DNA from 2 places in the Peribacillus sp. JNUCC41 genome. Region 2 is predicted to be linked to the other one. Evidence: riboswitches for the same ligand, from Rfam matches in the RefSeq annotation. Region 2 holds a riboswitch; the other holds the start of a gene.
The links. Region 2 has a riboswitch for glycine ahead of JNUCC41_RS01705 (amidohydrolase). Riboswitches for the same ligand answer to the same signal wherever they lie in the genome.
Positions count from the first base shown of each region.

Region 1: it holds a riboswitch for glycine, as region 2 does, so the genes downstream of both, JNUCC41_RS21670 (amino acid permease) here and JNUCC41_RS01705 (amidohydrolase) in region 2, are expected to answer to the same signal.

Region 1 covers NZ_CP062163.1:4,449,680-4,453,105, forward strand. Annotated here, with positions in the region: gene JNUCC41_RS21660 (amidohydrolase) at 1-503, shown strand, start outside; gene JNUCC41_RS21665 (hypothetical protein) at 872-1,108, shown strand; glycine riboswitch at 1,389-1,488, shown strand; glycine riboswitch at 1,492-1,548, shown strand; gene JNUCC41_RS21670 (amino acid permease) at 1,797-3,176, shown strand.
Region 2 covers NZ_CP062163.1:355,898-359,323, reverse strand. Annotated here, with positions in the region: gene JNUCC41_RS01715 (thioredoxin family protein) at 76-387, shown strand; gene JNUCC41_RS01710 (DUF1444 domain-containing protein) at 438-1,244, shown strand; glycine riboswitch at 1,401-1,504, shown strand; gene JNUCC41_RS01705 (amidohydrolase) at 1,729-2,916, shown strand; gene JNUCC41_RS01700 (DNA translocase FtsK) at 3,345-3,426, shown strand, end outside.

The sequences.
Region 1 (3,426 bases), 1.4 Mb from region 2:
GTCCATTTGATATTGGTGTGATTACTATTGGATCTTTTGATGGAAAAGGAACATTTAATATAATTAAAGACAGCGTAGAGCTTGAAGGCGATATCCGTTATATGACTGTTGAAACAAAAGAAAAAATTGAAAAGGAAGTTAAACGCCTTGTAAAAGGACTTGAAGAAGAGTTTGGAGTAACATGTGATCTTACATATACGAATGACTATCCACCTTTATATAATGATCCCGATCTAACAGGAAAGGTTGCTGAGTTTCTTAAGAATGCAAAGGATAAAGATATTAAAGAAGTAATGGAATTTCCAGCAATGCCGCCATCTGAAGACTTTGCTTACTATGCTGAAAAAATCCCTTCCTGCTTCTTTTACATTGCTTGTACACCTAAAGGAGTAGAAAAACCTTATTTTAATCATAATCCTAAATTTGATATCGATGAAGATGCCCTTCTCGTGGCAGCAAAAGCAGTAGGGTATGTTGTTTGTGGTTATTATGAGTTAGATTAAGGAAAAGAATAGAATCATTTGTAAGGTGTGGTTCAGATTACCACAGGATTTGCTGAATTAGATAAATTGAATTTTTATAAGGGTGTGTTTGGATCATCCTAAACATGCCCTTAAAATATTTCATTTTATCAAGGTAAGGTATAGAATGGATCATACTTTATGGATATGTTTTAAAAGAAGAGGCTAACCAAATTAGGGGCCTGGTTTGACGCTGGTAAAGTGAAATGGGAGATGGTTTCGTTAACACGTCAAGCATTGTGAAAATGAATGCGTGATGATAAATATAAACCGTATTGATCCAAATTATGTTATTCTATTTTTGTTTACAACAGTCCGTCTGAAAAACTGTAAAGGGGGTATAAGGCTTAATGGTTAAGGAAAAGAAAATCAAGCTAAAGAAGCCAAAGAAGTGGTGGGTATGGGTTCTAGCAATAGTCATCATTGCTAATATAGCAGGTGGTGGGGCTGAAGAAGAAGTTGAAGAGAAGGCTTCTGATACTGCTGAACTTAGGGAGGAAGCTCCTAGACAATCTTTACTGCTGCAAGGATTTTCGCGAGTCTCGAATTTTCTCTTTTTCCATACATTAATTATGTTAAAACTATAGACTTTATGACCTTTCCCATCTTTAAAATTCACCGTATTGTCAATCGGAAAAATGTAAAATTGTTTCGCTTATACATAAGCTTGTTTGGGATTCCTTGCGACATAGAAAAGCTGCTATAAGCTTGTTTTTTCGTAGCTAATAACTTCAAATTATACACTGTTCATAAAGTTCAAACTTGTCCATATTTAATTATCAGAAAATAGTGCCTTTTCAGATAATGATTGAAATATCCATTAAAACCCGATAATATACAACTAGTAGTACAACTCTATACCAGCGGATGAAGATTGTGGGAGAGACTAAACATTGTTTAGCACCGAAGGAGCAAACCCTAAAAAGCAGGGGACTAATCTCTCAGGTAAAAGGACTACAATTGGACGCGTCTCTGAAGAGAGCCATAGGCCACCGAAGGAGTTAAACTCTCAGGTAAAAGGACAGAGGAAGTTAGGAAAATCCCTATCTTTCCTCTGTCTTTTTTTGTACTTGGAAAGATAAAAAGAGAGGAGAGTGCATGGAGATATGTAGATAAATGAGTCTATCCTTAAACTATATCTAGCACCTGCCAAGAAAGCGCTTACACTGATAAGGCAGTCTCCCAGTATGCTAATAATACACACTAATTGAAGGACTGAACCTTTATAAGGGAAAAATTCCAAGTAGCCTATAAAAGTAGAAAGTGGGGAATCGTATGCAGGAACAAAAGTTGGATAGAGGGTTAAAAAACAGGCACGTACAACTCATAGCTATTGGTGGTGCAATCGGAACGGGATTATTTCTTGGAGCAGGAAAATCTATTCATTTAGCTGGACCATCAATTCTATTTGCTTACATGATTACAGGCATCATTTGTTTTTTAATCATGCGCGCACTTGGAGAACTACTCTTATCTAATTTGAACTTTCACTCCTTTGTTGACTTTGTAAGAGACTATTTAGGTAATATGGCAGCATTTGTAACCGGCTGGACATACTGGTTCTGCTGGATTTCAATCGCAATGGCCGACTTAACAGCAGTTGGACTTTATACTCAGTATTGGTTTCCTTCCGTACCGCAGTGGATGCCTGGATTAATTGCACTAGTCATTTTGCTATTTATGAATCTTGCAACCGTAAAACTTTTTGGCGAAATGGAATTCTGGTTCGCATTAATTAAGGTCATAGCTATTCTAGCATTAATTGTTATCGGTATTTTCATGATTATTAAAGGCTTTTCCACTGATTCAGGCGCAGCAAGTTTCACGAATCTATGGGGTCACGAGGGTATGTTCCCAAATGGAATAAATGGTTTTGTCCTCTCATTCCAGATGGTAGTGTTTGCGTTTGTGGGCATTGAACTTGTAGGACTTACAGCAGGTGAAACAGAAGATCCAGAAAAAGTTATCCCCAAGGCGATCAATAATATTCCTATTCGGATTATAATTTTCTACATTGGCGCACTTATTGTGATTATGAGTGTTTATCCGTGGAACGCAATCATCCCAACGGAAAGCCCATTCGTTCAAGTATTTGTGGCTGTAGGTATTGCTGGAGCTGCTGGTATCGTTAATTTTGTCGTCCTAACATCGGCTGCTTCGGCATGTAACAGCGCAATCTTCAGTACAAGCCGGATGGTATACTCACTTGCCAAAGATAAAAATGCACCTGTACCTTTTGCAAAACTTAATGACCGTAAAGTACCATCCAATGCATTGTTCTTTTCAACTGTTGTCATTTTAATTTCTGTTGTTTTGAATTATTTAATGCCTGAAGGAGTATTTACCTTGATTACAAGTATTTCTACCGTATGTTTCATCTTTATTTGGGGAATTACAGTCATCAGTCATTTGAAATACCGTAAAACAAGACCAGATCTAGTGAAAAAGAACAAATTTAAATTACCACTTTATCCAATTTCCAATTACTTGATCCTTGCTTTCCTGGCATTCGTCCTTGTTGTTCTTGCACTTGCGGACGACACTCGTGTTGCCTTATTCGTTACTCCTGTTTGGTTCATTCTGCTGATTGCGATTTATAAGATGCGCATAACGAAGGTGGATCAGGCGAATCAGAGAGAGGTAGCCGGGAATTAAGAGGCAAGAAATCCTTTGATTCTATTTGCTGTGTTTGTACAGATAGTTGCTGCTCCATTTTTTCCAACTCGGTGAGTAAAAAATCTGCCCGTTTTAAAAAGCCAAAGATATCTGGTTGATTCTATGATAATTCGAAATAAATATTTTAGAATAGTATTGTTAGCGCTTTCAAAAAGGCTTGACATAATTATTCTCAACAACTATTCTAAATGTACCAAATTGAATAAGCGGATGACAGTTGTGGGAGAGT
Region 2 (3,426 bases):
GTTGATTTCTGGAGAGTCTGGTATGATGGGATTATAAAAAACTATGGTGTCATTTAGAGCAGGAGGAATATTCAAATGGAAAATTTACAAACCGTTGAGCAATATGATGCATTGAAAAATGAAGGCAAACATATCTTTCTTTTTTCAGCGACATGGTGCGGGGATTGCCGTGTAATCGAACCGATCATGCCGGAGATCGAAACGAAATTTCCTGATTTTACATTCATTCATGTGGACCGTGATGAATTCATCGATGTGTGTGCAGCGAATGATGTATTCGGCATACCAAGTTTCATCGCGTATGATAATGGTGAAGAGCTAGGCAGATTTGTGAGCAAGGATCGCAAAACGCAAGAACAAATTGAGGAATTCATTCAATCACTATAATTAATTTCCCCTTCTCGCTGGGGATTTTTCAATGAAGAGGAGGGTCAGTCATGAAAATGGACAGCACGAAGCTGAAAAATATCCTGAAAGAACGTTTAAAAGATGAAAATCGCACATTCAAATTCGATAGCAAGCAAGATACGTTACGGGTGGAAAATGTGAAGACCGGGAAGGGAATCACCATCGAGTTGCCTCCTGTACTTGCTAACTATGAAAACGTACAGGAAAAGGCCATCGATGAAATTATCTATTACGTGGAAGAGGCCCTGAATGTGATGGGGGGAGAACACAGCATGGAAGGCAAGGAGAAATTCATTTTCCCAGTCATCCGCTCGACCTCCTTTCCGATGGAATCGGAAGAAGGAAATCCATTTTTATTCGATGAGCATACGGCTGAAACCCGGATTTTTTATGCCCTTGATTTAGGGAAAACCTACCGTCTTATAGATGAAAAGATGATTCAACGGGAAAATTGGCAGGGTGACAGGATCCGTGAAATTGCCCTTTTCAATGCCCGTTCCCTCTCCACTGAAATGAAGTCGGATATCGTTGCAGGTAATGCATTTTATTTTTTGAACACGAATGATGGGTATGATGCCAGCAGGATCCTGAATGAATCATGGCTTCGGGAAATGAAGGACAAGATCGAGGGAACCATGGCTGTTGCCATTCCCCATCAGGATGTCATCATCATTGCCGATGTGAAGAATGATACGGGCTATGATATTCTTGCGCAAATGGCGATGAGCTTCTTTGCCAGCGGGCATGTTCCGATAACGGCTCTATCATTTCTTTACGAAGAAAATGAGTTGGAGCCCATCTTCATTATGGGTAAAAACAAAAAGCGTGAACAATGATATATTGAATCATAAAAGGACCGTGTCAGCATCTGACATCGGTCCTTTTAAAGTTTAATAGAGTTTATGACTTTTAGAGTTGATATTTATTTTTTTATCGGTGATAATGAAATTGTAATATTTTGAAAATACGGAATAAAACGATAGAACGAGCTTGTGAACGTTGTGGGAGAGTGCAAAGCATTGAGCCACCGAAGGAGCAAGTTCCAAAAATATCCCTTGGAGCAAATCTCTCAGGTAAATGGAACCGCAGCTGGACGCAACTCTGGACAGCGCGCAGGAAGTGTGCCGCCAACGGGGAAATCTCCACGACCAAAATGGAGTTGAATTCTCAGGTGAAAGGACAGAGAAGGGAGCGGCAGGTTTGCGCAACCCTTCTCTGTCCTTTTTTAATTGGCTTTATGCATACAAAAGGTTTGCAGCGAACATGGAACTTACTAATAGGCCAATCAACTTAAAATAATGGGGGAGAATGATCGTGAATTTGAAAAGCAAATTAATGAACATGCTGGAAGCCCGTAAAGAGGAAATGGTTCAAATCCGCCGTCATTTACACGAGAATCCGGAGCTATCCTTCAAAGAAGAGAAAACGGCAAAATATATCATTGATTTTTATAACGGGAAAGATGTATCGATTCAAACGAATGCAGGAAATGGATTAGGGATCATCGTGACGATCGAAGGCGGGAAACCAGGGAAAACGATAGGTCTCCGTGCCGATTTCGATGCACTGCCGATTACAGAAGAAGCGGAGGTTCCGTTCCGTTCAAAAAATGAAGGTGTCATGCATGCCTGCGGACACGATGGGCATACCGCTTATTTATTGGTATTGGCAGACTGCATCATTGAGCTGAAAGATTCCCTATCAGGTACGATCAAAATAATTCATCAACATGCAGAAGAAACACCTCCTGGTGGAGCAAAGAGCATCATGGAATCAGGGGTTTTGGATGAACTGGACGCTGTCTTCGGAATCCATTTATTCCCTTCCCATCCAGCAGGGGTCGTCGGGTATCGCAGCGGCTATTCGATGGCTGGACGGACCTATTTCAAATTAGCCATAAAGGGTGTAGGCGGCCATGGTTCCTCCCCGCATATGGCTAATGATACCATTGTGGCAGGCGCCCATTTCGTGACAGCCATACAAACCGTAATCAGCCGTCGCTTGAATCCATTTGATATGGGAGTAGTCACAATCGGCTCCTTCGATGGAAAGGGAAGCTTTAATGTCATTAAAGATCGTATAGAAATTGAAGGGGATGTCCGTTATATGACGGCAGAGACCCAGCAGCTGATCGATAAGGAAATCCACCGGATCGTTAAAGGGATAGAAACGGAATTTGATGTTCAGTGCGAGCTTACATATGTGCCCGATTATCCTCCGTTATATAATGACCCTGAACTGACCGAATTCGTGAAAAATAGCCTGGAAAGCATGAATGACAATGATATTAAGAATGTTGTGGAATTTCCGGTTTTCTCAGGTTCGGAAGATTTTTCGTATTATGCAGAAAAGATTCCTGGCTGCTTCTTTTACATTGGCTGTAAACCGAAAGGAGTGGAGAAGGCCTATTTCAATCACCATCCTAAATTCGACATTGATGAAGATGCCCTTTTGATTGCCTCCAAATCAGTGGCGCAGGTTGTATGCAGTTTTTATGAATGGAAATAGTCTTCTTTGGTCTTTGTTTGCAAAAAAAACGCAGAAACCCACAAAACACCGTTCGGTATTAACGAACGGTGTTTTATGGGTTGCGGCATGTATTTGAATGCCGCCGGCGGTTTCATGAAGGATGTTGCAATGAATTGGCCAGTCTGCTTCCAAGGCTGCATGAAAACTTAATCTCTTTGTAAACGCGATTTAACAGCGGTGTTTTATTTAAATAGTAGACTAGGGGCTAATGTTAATTCGCAATCGATAGGTTTAATCTCATTCCAGAAGGGGTTTAATAGGGTAGGAGTTCTGCGAACTCCGTTAAGTTAGCAGGAATGCGATAAAAAAATAGATGCTAATCCCAATTCAGCTTAAATTTTCTCGATATTTTTAAAATAACTGGTAGAATTAGTTACATAACTACAGATGTAGAAAGAGTGATAGTTTTGAAATGGCTAAATAAGATGAAAAAATGGTTCCAAGCAGAGGAAATTATTGAAATCGAAGAAATAATTATAGATGAGCCGC